Regions from separate parts of the Rothia sp. CCM 9419 genome, predicted to be linked through region 2. Evidence: riboswitches for the same ligand, from Rfam matches in the RefSeq annotation. Region 2 holds a riboswitch; each other region holds the start of a gene.
The links. A riboswitch is a leader RNA that binds a small molecule or an ion and turns the genes downstream of it on or off. The one in region 2 is predicted to bind thiamine pyrophosphate.

Region 1 (3,986 bases), on a different contig from region 2:
GGTTAGGTGGTGAGGTCTTCTTGGGTGGGTGCTCCGGTGAGGATTCGTCCTTCGGTTGGTGATGAGGCCTGCGCGTGGGTTCGGGTGGGGATGCGTCCAGCATGGTAGGCGTGGTATCCGGCGTGTACTGCGTATTTCATGGCTTCTGCCATTGCTACGGGGTTTTGGGCTCGGGTGACGGCTGAGGCGAGGAGGACAGCATCGCAGCCTAGTTCCATTGCTTGTGTTGCTTGGCTGGCTGTTCCGATGCCGGCGTCGATGATGACGGGAACGTCTAGTTCGCTGGTGATGAGTTGGATGTTGTGTGGGTTGAGTATTCCTAGTCCTGTGCCGATGGGTGCGCCAAGGGGCATGACGGCGCTGGCGCCTGCATTTTGTAGGTGTCGTGCGGTGATGGGGTCGTCGTTGGTGTAGGCGAATACGGTAAAGCCTCGTTCGGCGAGTGTTTCGGTGGCTTCGATTAGTTCGTAGGTGTCGGGTAGGAGTGTTGTTTCGTCTGCGATGACTTCTAACTTAATCCAGTGTGTTTGGAGTGCTTCTCGGGCAAGTTCTGCGGTTAGTAGTGCGTCTTTTGCGGTGTAGCAGCCTGCGGTGTTCGGCAGAATTTTGATGTTGTTGCGTTTCAGAATGGAGTAGAGAGATTCTTTTCCGCTGGGGTTGTATCGTCGCATGGCGACGGTGGTCAGTTCTGTTCCTGAGCTAAGGAGTGCTTCTTCGAGGTGTTGTAGTGAGGTGATTCCTCCGGTGCCCATGATAAGTCGTGAGTTGAGGTCTACTCCGTCGATGTTCAGTGGTGGAATGTTTGTTGGTGTCATGTTCTTTTTATCTCGAGTTTGTTGTTTGTGCTGGTGGTGTTATCCGCCTTGTACGGCGGTGATGATTTCTAGCCTGTCATAGTGGTTTGCGGTGGTGTGTGCCCATTGGTTGCGTGGTAGTACGGTGTCGTTGAGTGCTACGGCGATGCCAAGGGGTGTTCCGTCTTGGGCGTTTCCTTGGTCGTTGAGGGCGGTGTTGATGGTGTCTTCGACGAGTTTTTTGATGGTTTGTGGTGTCGTATAGGTGTGTTCTGCACCGTTAATTGTGAGGGTGATGTTCATTGGGGTTTTCCTCCGTTGGTTTAGGGTTTTGTTGGGTTGGCGTGAAGCGTTGTGGACGGCAAGCGTAGAGGTCTTTTCTGTCGTCTTCGGTGAGGGTTTCAGTGATGAGGTGTTCTACGAGTTCTGCTGCTCGTGGTGAAAGCAGTATTCCGTGACGGAAGTAGCCGTTTGAGAGGATGAGGTTTTTGAGTGGTTTACCGTGGTGTTCGATTGTGCCGATGAGGGGCAGGTCGTCGGGTGTTCCGGGGCGTGCTCGTGAGATTATTTCGTAGAGTTCGAGTTCTGTGATGGCGGGGATAAGCTCTCTTGCATCACGTAGTAGTTGGTATATTCCGCCAGCGTTGATACCGGGCATATGGTCTTCACGTGATGTTGCACCGATGACGACGGTGTTGTCTTCACGGGGAACGATGTAAACAGGTTGGGAGCGGACGATACCGCGAATTGTTGAGGTGATGAAGGGCCGCTGGTTTTCAGGTACGCGGAGACGAAGCACATCACCGTAGACGGGGCGTAAAGGGAGTTCTTTGAGCGCTGGTATGCCCTGAAGTTCTAAGGTTCCGAGGCCGTTAGCGACGATGATATATGTTGCGTGGAGTTCTCCGGTGTGCTGTTGCCCTGTCGTGGGGTTTTGGTATTCCCAGTAGATGCCGCGGGCGTGTGTTTGGTCTGCGTCGAGAAGAATTTTTTGGGCTCTCACAGGGTAGAGCTGTTCGTGTAAGAGGTGTATGAGCCCTTGGCAGTACCAGCGCGGGTTAATCTGGTGGTCGCCGGCTATTTCCACGACTCCTGCAAGACGCGAGGAGAGGCTTGGTTCTTGAGAACGAGCTTTTCGGATGGATATTTTTTGGGTTTCTAAACCTAGCTCTTGCTGATATTGTTGGAGGTCTTCTAGAGCATTTTTATCAGCATGATCGTAGGCGCATACGAGGGTTTTTGTTTCTTGTCTACCAACGTGAATACCGGATTCTTCTTGAATGTGTTGTGCAAAGGATGGGTATAGTTGCGCTGCCCGTTTCATCAGCTGAACTAATGGTTCTTGGCGAAATTGTGTTTCAGATGCTGGGGCAAGCATTCCGGCGGCTGCTCGTGTTGCTTCTGAAGCGGGATGTGGGTCTAAGACAGCAACGCTATACCCTATTTTTTGGAGACGGTACGCGGTCGATAATCCGATAATTCCTGCACCGATGACTGCAATATCTACTGTTGAGGGTGGTTCTTTGGATAGTTCGGGTATATATTGATGAATAGTTGAATCTTCATCGTGCGGGTTAAACAACGTCGCACCCATGACGAACACTTCCTTCCGGCGGCATAACCCGCATCAAGTAAGACGGTCGGCTCTCTTAGCCCTCTCAGCGTCGTGAAGATATATCTATTGTGATATGGCGCGATATATCTGACGCTCCCGTAGGTCACTCTAAGTATAAGCCTCAATCTTTTTGATACAAGGAGACCTCAAAACTATGTCCGTTTATGAACAACAGCCTTTCGCCACTTCTTTCGTGGATTCTTCTTCAACGCTTCGTCGCGAGCGCCTTGAAAAGCTTCACAAAGCACGCTTGTACTTGTGTACGGATGCGCGTTTATCTCGTGGAGATTTAGAGTCTTTTCTGGATGAAGCCTATAGTGGCGGTGTTGATATTATTCAGCTGCGTGATAAGAAGATTTCTGTGCAACAGGAGCTAGCAGCTTTAGAGGTTCTCAAAAAGGTGGCGCGTCGTCACGATAAGCTTTTTGCGGTCAATGACCGTGCTGATGTTGCCGCTCTTATGGGTGCTGATATTTTTCATCGAGGTCAAGACGATCTTTCTGCAGTGCAGGCGCGCAGGTTATTAGGTGCCGATGTTCTTGTAGGTGCTTCAACACATGGAGTGTCTCAGGGGCAGGAGGCTGCTACCGATAAGAATATTGATTATTTTGCGTGTGGGCCGGTGTGGCCGACGCCGACGAAGCCGGGGCGTGCAGCAACAGGCGTGGAGTATCTTGAGCAGGTTGCTCAGTTTGCCGGTCAGAAACCGTGGTTTGCTATTGGTGGCGTTAACGTGGATACGGTGTCAGAGGTTTGTCAGGCAGGTGCCTCACGTATTGTTGTGGTGCGTGCTTTAACCGAAGCTGCTGATGTTCGTAGCGCAGCAAAACAACTGAAGGGTGCGTTAGAAGTTGTTTAGCTTTCTCTAAAGAGTTTTGGTTGTCGTTGAAAGGTATTCTTCCCACCCTTGTTTTACGAGAGTGTGTATCTGTCCTAGTGTCTGTGACATGGTTTTTGTGTGGGCGATAATCGGTAAGAAATTGGTGTCGCCAGACCATCGTGGGAGGATATGCTGGTGTAGGTGATCGGCTATTCCGGCTCCCCCAATTTTGCCTTGATTCATCCCAATATTGAATCCGTCTGTTTTGCTGACTTGACGTAGCACACGCATCGCTTGTTGGGTGAGAACCCCTATTTCGGTTAGTTCTTCGACGGTTGCGTCATCGTAATATGGGATATGCCGGTATGGCAGAATCAGCAGGTGCCCTGGGTTATATGGGTAGAGGTTTAAGATGGCGTACGCGTATTTACCTCGATGAACAATCAGAGATTCTTCGTCAGAGCGTTCGGGAGCACTACAAAAGGGGCACGTCTGTTCTTGGTAGTCTTTTTGCCCTCCGCTGACGTATGCCTTACGGTGAGGTGTCCAAAGCCGTTGGAAAGCATCTGGGACTTGTGGCAGTTCAAAGCTATCGGTGGTGTACTCCATGGTCTTTAGTGTACCTGTAGGCTCATACGCTCTATGTGAATGTTGCTAAAAGATTCTTGTGGATGCTACCGGAAAAGTCTTTTCCGGTAGCATCCACACAGATTATGCGAGTGCGATACTCCTAGCAGAATAGGTTCTAACTATTCTT
Region 2 (3,986 bases):
GGTTGCAGAGATGAGCAAGCAGACAAGGCTAGAGACGATAACTCGTTTGGGTCCGATGAGGTCATCAAATTTACCGCCGAGAAGTGCACCGATACCGGCAACAACGTTACCTGCGATAGCGAAGATGATGATTTCTGTGGTGCTAAACCCAAAAGTACCTGCGGCGACGATACCGCCGAAGGTGAAAATACCGGTAAACCCGTCACGGAAAATTGCTGAAGCAAAGAGGAATGCGAGGGTTTTAGGTGAGTTTTTGTAGAGGGCTTTTAGTGTTGTACAGAGCTTTTTGTAGGAGTCGATGAGCCCAACTTTGGGTGCTACTGGTTTTTTGGGGTGACGACGGTCGTGACGATAGAGCGCAATAACAAGCGGTGTGCTAAGCACGATGGACCATACTGCTGAGAAGATGGCAACTGCGCGAATATTCAAAGAGTTATCGGGTGAGATACCTAAGAAACCGGTGTCTGAGCCAAGTCCCACGAACGCGAAGAGGACGATTCCTAAGGCGATGATTCCGCCGAAGTAGCCTGCAGACCATCCGATACCACTAATTTTTCCAACCGTTGAGGGCGTTGATAGTTCTGGAAGTAGCGCGTTGTAGTTGACGATGGCGAACTCGTTCATGACGTTTGCTGCGCAGATGAGCGTTACACCGTAGAGGAGCCATTGTGGTTCGGGGAAGGTGAAGAAGCAGAGTGCCATGAGCACGGCTGTGAGGAACGTGTTGACTGCTAACCATAGGGTGCGTTGACCTGATGCGTCTGCGCGTTGCCCTGTGACGGGGGCAAGTAATGCGATGAGCAGTCCTGCAATGGCGAGGCCTGTGGATAGCATTTCGGAGGCGTCTTTAGGGTCGCCGAATGCTTTGCTGGTGAGGTAGACGGTGAAGACGAATGTTGTCATGACCGCGTTGAAGGAAGCGCCACCGGCGTCCCATAATGCCCAGGCTGTGATGGTGCCGCGGGTCCCTAATGGTGCAGATTCGTTCTGCTCTTTGGCGTGTTTGCTCATAAGGATAAGAGTATCTATTGAGCATGGGTAATGGTGTGAAATACCCGCAGAAACAAAGATAAAGTGAAGAAATTTGTGTACTTTTTACCAGAACTATGTGCACTGTCTAAGGTTCACTTACAGTGGGCTTATCTTCAAAGGATTTGTTAGTGCTGATGAGCGGTAAGTTTATGGGGTTTAAAGAAGTGTAGACGGCAACAAGATGACTGTTGCCGTCTACACGAGGATGAGGTTTTCTAAGAGATGTTGTTCTTAGACTTCGTTTTGTCCGATGGGGTCATTTTTGCGTTTTGCTTTGACCTCATTAGTTTTACGGGTGATGCTGACTTTGATAACGGTGCCAACAAGACCGGTCAGAAGTGACCATAGAATGATGTCTCGCCAACGCTCATCATCGTCGGGGTTGCTTGCGGGTGGTTCATTTCCGGTTACTTTTTTCCATGTTGCAGAGAGCGCTTTGTTTGCCACGGTGATGCCGGCAAGAGAAGCTGCGGTTCCTACAAGATTAATGGGGTTCATGTTTTTCTCCATCGTTGATGAGTATCCTTAGCAATCCTATAACAGGAGAAGCCCAACAGCGTATTACTACTCACGAATAATTCTCTAAGAAAGTGTGGAAACTGCAGATATTGTCATAACTTCTCTGGAGGGTGGAATTGAACGTAGTGAACAAACTATACTGAACAAGGCTTTGACAATAAAGCCGTATAAACATATACGTATAGAAGCGACAGGGGAGCACCGTAGGGTGCTGAGAGTGCGAAAGCAGACCCTCGAACCTGATCCGGTTAGTACCGGCGTTTAGGAAGTCGAGTTCTCTCAAACGTTCACGTAGTGTAACGTTCCCCTTCCTGTATTCGGGAAGGAAAATTTACGATGGCTAAGAAATCTTCTTTAGCGTGGCGAGTTAACGATATCGTTATCGCCTCTGTCCTGTCCGTAGCATGCGGACTCATTTTCTGGTTCTGGTCTGTTGCGATTTACCCGCTGGCAAAAACGATTTTTGCAACGGTACCAGAATATATGCCTCTTATTGGCGGTGGCTGGCTGATTGCTGGTGTGCTGGGCGGAATTGTTATCCGTAAACCTGGTGCAGCACTATATTGTGAACTTCTTGGCGCCATCATTGAGGGTATCCTTGGCACACATTTTGGTATGTCCGTTATTATCTCAGGCTTAATCCAAGGTCTTGGTGCAGAACTTATTTTTGTGGTATTCCTTTACCGCCAGTGGAATATTATGGTCGCAGCTCTTGCCGGCGCAGTATCTGGCTTCGGTATGGGCGTCTCAGAAATTATCATCTACTACGCAAATGAGCTTTCTTTTGCGAAGATGCTGGTTTACACGGCATGCGGAACGATTTCTGGGGCATTGCTTGCTGGGGTTCTTTCGTGGTTCTTAATGAAAGCACTAGCACAAACGGGTGTCTTGTCGTCCTTGGCTTCTGGACGGTCGAAACGAGCACGCGCCTAACCGTGGATACAACATCTTCCATAACGCCACCGCCTGCTGACTCTCAGCCGGTGCGTGGCGTTCGTATTAGTGTACGTGAGTTTGGTTGGCATTACGCAGGACGAGAAAAACCTACTCTAGAATCTGTAAACCTGACCATTGAACCTGGACAAAAAGTGCTTCTTTTGGGTTCTTCTGGCGCAGGCAAATCAACCCTTCTGCACGCCATGGGCGGGCTATTACACGACGATGATGGCCAATCTCAACAGGGCACTATCACCATCGATGGTATACCTGCTGAAGATGCTCACGGCGCAGTAGGACTTATGCAACAGGACCCAGAGTCATCTATTGTGCTATCTCGTATAGGAGATGATGTTGCTTTCGGGCCCGAAAATTTAGGTGTGCCGCATGAACAAATATGGGAACGTGTTAAACGCGCTCTAGCAGATGTTGGCTTAGAGAAGTTTGACTTATCACATCCGACGAGTGCCCTATCTGGCGGACAAAAACAACGACTAGGGTTGGCTGGCATCCTTGCGATGCATCCCGGTGGTATTTTCTTAGATGAACCAACAGCAAATCTTGATCCTGCTGGTGTTGAAGATGTTCGTGATGCCGTAATACGCGCACAAAAACATACGGGAGCAACCCTTGTCGTTATTGAACATCGTGTTGGTGTGTGGGCTGAGCATATGGACAGAATTATTGTTCTTGGCGCAGGTGGACGTGTTACTCATGATGGTTCACCTACTGAGGTTCTTGCAGAAGCGAGGGAAGAGCTTATTTCTGCGGGGGTATGGGTTCCCGACTACACACCAGAGGTTCTTCCTTCAACGCAACAGGCTGGGGCAGAGCTAATTTGTGCTCGTAATGTGGCAGTAACTCGTCATTATCCTTCTGCACGAGAGCGACGTAAACGACGAAAGGCCCTTAAGAATTGTTCTGAACCGTATGTTTTTGATGCGCCTATTGTTTCTTCAGGGATTAATGCTTCTATCCGAGCTGGTGAACATACAAGTGTTCTTGGCTGTAATGGTGCCGGAAAATCTACTTTTGCTCTGACCTTAGCTGGGTTACTCTACCCTGTTTCTGGGGAGATTGTAGCAACGTCAGCATTTTTAGAAGAAGCTGCTCCTTCACCGTCACGGCAGTATAAGGAGCCTTCACCTGATATGACGCAGTGGCGTTCTCGTGATATTGCTTCGCGTATTGGTCTAGTCTTTCAAGAACCTGAGCAACAGTTTTTAACTGCTACGGTACGTGAAGAACTTGAATTTGGGCCACGACAACTTGCGCGGCTTCGTCAAGAACCTGTCGACGAACAAGCTCTTAAACACCGTATTGACGCGTTATCTGAACGTTTACGTTTGCGTCATCTTGAAGGAGCAAACCCGTTCACCCTTTCTGGGGGTGAGAAACGCCGTCTTTCTGTAGCAACCGCATTGGCAACAGCACCTCAGGTCCTCATTCTTGACGAACCTACTTTTGGGCAAGACGCTCATACATGGAAGGAATTGGTG
Region 3 (3,986 bases), on a different contig from region 2:
CGATAATTTCGCCTGCATTGACGGTTTGACCGCCATAGCGCTTAACACCGAGGTACTGGGGGTTAGAGTCACGGCCGTTGCGGGTGGAGCTTGCGCCCTTCTTATGTGCCATCTGTGCCTACCTTAGGTAAAAGATTATGTGAAAATCCGGGACGTTCTGAACTTACGCGTTAATCGCAGTGATTTTAACGGTAGTAAGCTCTGCGCGGAAGCCCTGACGCTTCTTATAACCGGTCTTATTCTTGTACTTCTGAATAACGATTTTAGGACCGCGAAGGTCTTCAATCTTTTCAGCAGTTACCTTGGCGGAAGCCAGGGTCTTTGCATCTGCAGTGACCTTGTCCCCATCTACCAGCAGCAGTACAGGTAGCTCAATGGTGCTACCGGGCTCGCCAGCGACGCGGTCAAGGGTAACGAGGTCTCCTACGGAAACCTTTTCCTGGCGGCCGCCAGCGCGGACAATCGCGTATGCCACTTGGGAACTCACTTCTCTCGACGTCTTTATATTGAACAATTTTTCGAAAGAGCGCAGATCCTGGTACCAAAACATGTAGTGCAACAAGACTCTGAGAAGATTTCTCGTTGAATCTTGAGCTTTCTAAGGATTCGCGCTCATCGAGCTATATCTAGTAGTTTCCTACCAGTGGTAGCTATCTTAGGCTCGAACGTGTAAAACGAACTTAAGAAGCACCGAAAGACAAGACTACGACAACTACCCCCGCAAGGGCAAGTGACACGCCGAAATTGGTTCTTCAAAGAAACGAAGCTCTAGCCAACAAGCTCTCAAAAAGGCGTTTTTCATGGAAATCAGCTCGCCATCCGACACTATTCTAGCTATTTTATTGACGAAGTTCACAGCCTGATGGGCTGATGTTTGAAACTCTTCTGAAGAATACGCCTCAAGCCATTCACCATAGGGGTGCTCCCCCGCATACTCTTGATAGGCAGAGTATAGGTTTTTTCCAATCTCAGCGTATAACCAATAACACGGGAGAACAGCAGCGGCACCCACACCATAACTTTCCATGGTGCGCGCTAAAAGAAAATCAGTATAGGCCTCTGTCGTCGTACTGGGTATCCCCGTAACATACGCAGAATCCCTAAAACGACTCACCCACCGGCGATGCAACTCAGATTCAACCTCAACAGCTTCAACTGCACCGTGAGCAAAGAACATCCGTGACTCAGTGTCCGTTGCACGAATACTAACCTGCCCTAGAGCACGAGAATATTCTTTAAGATATAAACCATCTTGGTCTAAATAATAGATAAAAGCATCCTGAGGTAGAGAGCCGTCACCAAGACCTTCAACAAAAGGGCAGCTGTTAACCTGTTCTCTGATAGAGGTACTCAATTCCCAGGCGTATTCAGAGAAGCTCTCACGCAAACGCACCATGTCAAGGTCTTGAGCCTGTAGCAAATATTTATCGACATCGCTAACTCGTGCACTTTGTTCAGATATCACAGAATGAACATGATAAAAATGATCAATCGGCCCGTTCCCGCCACCAACCTCAAGTCTTTGACCGTTGTTAATAGCTCCCGTAATCCACCGTTTAACGCGTTCTAGAGAAGTCTGCCAGCACCCTGTACGCGCAAGCTCAGTCGCTAAAGCAGCAGAAAAAGAACACCCCGTACCATGTGTGGTACGAACCTGTGCACGTTCAGAAGAACCAACCCATACTGGTTCACTATGACCTGGCATCATCAGCGCATCAGAAGTTCTCTCCCCTGAACAATGTCCACCTTTAACAAGAACCGCGACTTTATAACAATCAGCTAGACGCTGCCCCTGCTCACATAAAACTGACCATTGTTCAGTAGATTCTTCACCTAGCAGAACAGCCATCTCATGAGCGTTAGGGGTGATGACATCAGCATAAGGAAATAATGAAGAAAGCTCTGCTACCGAGTCTTCTTCAGCTAAAGAATCTCCACTTGTAGCAACCATAACAGGGTCTAGAACCACAACGGGAGGACGATATTTTTGCAACCATGAACGCACAGCAGCAATGACGTCAGAAGTGCCTAACATGCCAATTTTGACAGCGTCAATATCGATATCAGAGCTGAGTGCCTCTAATTGTTGAGATAAGAACTGTGCCGGAGGAAAAAAAGCCTGTTGCACACCACGAGTGTTTTGAGCAGTCAAAGCAGTAATAGCGCTCAACCCGTACCCGCCATGCGCTGCAATAGATTTCAAGTCGGCTTGGATTCCCGCACCACCACCAGAATCAGACCCCGCGATGGTCAGCACTCTCGGATATTCGCGTGTTTGAATAGAAAGTTGATGCGGTGTTAAAGTGTCGCCCATAAAATCGACATCCCTTCGCTTGTACTAACAAGAGCAGGTTCTGCGGGTTTTTCTCAGCTCTTATGAAAGAGCACCCCGTGTCCTGATATTCATGCACCTATGGTAGAAGTGCTTAAACTAGCCTAGGAAAAATAGACTCTGACGGCTAGAGTTTTCAGCAAAGACAGCGATTATGACTCTTCTTTACAGCAAAACAAAAGATGGTGTGCTCTGTATAGAACACACCATCTTTTATCACACCGCGGAGACGATGAGATTATCGTCCTTCACGTTTAATCTGGTCGGCAGAAACCCCAACACCGAGCATGACCGTATGCTCCTCATGTTCTGAGGTTGTTGGTACTTCTGCAACAGAAGCAACAATACTTTTAGCAGCTTGTCCTTCTGAAAGTTCTTGACGCTGCACCTCAGAACCCACACCAGTGCTCACTGCTCGACGCGAACGACGTTTACGAGGTGCTGGTGTATGCTCAGGAGCCTGCTCGGGAGTGGTTACTTCCTGAACAGTTTTTTCTTCGATACTCTGCTGACGTCCAGGTTGTGCAACACCAGTTACGAGAGACTGCTGGGCTTCTTGTTCTTTAGAGATGTCAGAAACGCTCACCGCTACCGAAGAACCAGCAGACGAGACCGGTGCAGATGCCCGACGAGAACGACGACGCTTGACGGGAGTCTCCTCTTTCTGAGATGAGTCTTGCTCATCTTTACGTTGGACATCTCGACCAGCTTTTTGCGCTGCTCTCGCTCGAGCTTCTCCAGCTCGAATCGCCGCTAAACGTTCAGAGTTCTGAGTGAATCGAGAAGAAAGATTTTCATCATATTCTTGTTCAGCAGTATCCTCAGAAACAGAGCTCTGTCTTTCTTTAGAATCAAAGATTTGTTCTAAAGATTCTAAAGTAAACGAAGAATCTTCAGTTGACGATTCTTGTTCCTCTACCTGCTCATGAGCATGAGGAAGTTCAACAACTTCACCACCGATAGTAAGTACTAGCTCTGATGAGGAGTCTTCTGCCTGCTCAACGTTCTTCACGTCTACATCACGACGTGATGGTTTACGACGCTTTCGCTTACGAGAGCTCTTAGACTCTGTAACGTCCTCAGAAGCTTCATGCTCGTGTGTTGCAGCAGCGATAGACGCAACGGCAGCGCGACGAGACTCTTCACGATGATCGTGTTCGAGGTTGGACTCTTCTGCAGGGGCCTCAGCATGAGATTCACGAATACGTGCTGATTTCTGATGACGAGCACGGCGACGATCTTCACGATCAGTACGCTCATAACGGTGGATATAATCTGAAGCACCGCCAGAACGTCCTTCAAGAGGTTGGTCATGAACAAGTAGTCCACGTCCAGAGCAGTTCTCGCAGGCTTCGGAGAACACTTCAAGTAACCCAGTTCCCATGCGTTTACGTGTCATCTGAACCAGACCCAAAGATGTCACTTCAGCAACTTGGTGTTTGGTGCGGTCACGGCCAAGGCACTCTACCAGACGACGCAAAACCAATTCACGGTTTGATTCTAGAACCATGTCGATGAAGTCAATGACGATGATTCCACCGATATCACGCAAACGTAGCTGACGAACAATCTCTTCAGCTGCTTCAAGGTTATTTTTTGTAACGGTTTCTTCGAGGTTTCCGCCAGAGCCGATGAACTTTCCGGTGTTAACGTC

Region 1: it holds a riboswitch for thiamine pyrophosphate, as region 2 does, so the genes downstream of both, thiO (glycine oxidase ThiO) here and ACN08W_RS07855 (ECF transporter S component) in region 2, are expected to answer to the same signal.
Region 3: it holds a riboswitch for thiamine pyrophosphate, as region 2 does, so the genes downstream of both, ACN08W_RS07295 (bifunctional hydroxymethylpyrimidine kinase/phosphomethylpyrimidine kinase) here and ACN08W_RS07855 (ECF transporter S component) in region 2, are expected to answer to the same signal.

What each region holds. Positions count from the first base shown of each region.
Region 1 covers NZ_JBLXXY010000008.1:48,077-52,062, reverse strand. Annotated here, with positions in the region: gene ACN08W_RS07425 (ThiF family adenylyltransferase) at 1-103, opposite strand, end outside; gene ACN08W_RS07420 (thiazole synthase) at 3-815, opposite strand; gene thiS (sulfur carrier protein ThiS) at 855-1,097, opposite strand; gene thiO (glycine oxidase ThiO) at 1,075-2,388, opposite strand; TPP riboswitch at 2,382-2,519, opposite strand; gene thiE (thiamine phosphate synthase) at 2,564-3,268, shown strand; gene ACN08W_RS07400 (HIT family protein) at 3,275-3,838, opposite strand; gene ACN08W_RS07395 (M3 family metallopeptidase) at 3,979-3,986, opposite strand, start outside.
Region 2 covers NZ_JBLXXY010000009.1:31,620-35,605, reverse strand. Annotated here, with positions in the region: gene ACN08W_RS07865 (MFS transporter) at 1-1,011, opposite strand, end outside; gene ACN08W_RS07860 (DUF4235 domain-containing protein) at 1,264-1,542, opposite strand; TPP riboswitch at 1,734-1,836, shown strand; gene ACN08W_RS07855 (ECF transporter S component) at 1,888-2,484, shown strand; gene ACN08W_RS07850 (ABC transporter ATP-binding protein) at 2,487-3,986, shown strand, end outside.
Region 3 covers NZ_JBLXXY010000008.1:25,636-29,621, reverse strand. Annotated here, with positions in the region: gene rpmA (50S ribosomal protein L27) at 1-112, opposite strand, end outside; gene rplU (50S ribosomal protein L21) at 164-475, opposite strand; gene ACN08W_RS07295 (bifunctional hydroxymethylpyrimidine kinase/phosphomethylpyrimidine kinase) at 713-2,314, opposite strand; TPP riboswitch at 2,308-2,402, opposite strand; gene ACN08W_RS07290 (Rne/Rng family ribonuclease) at 2,571-3,986, opposite strand, start outside.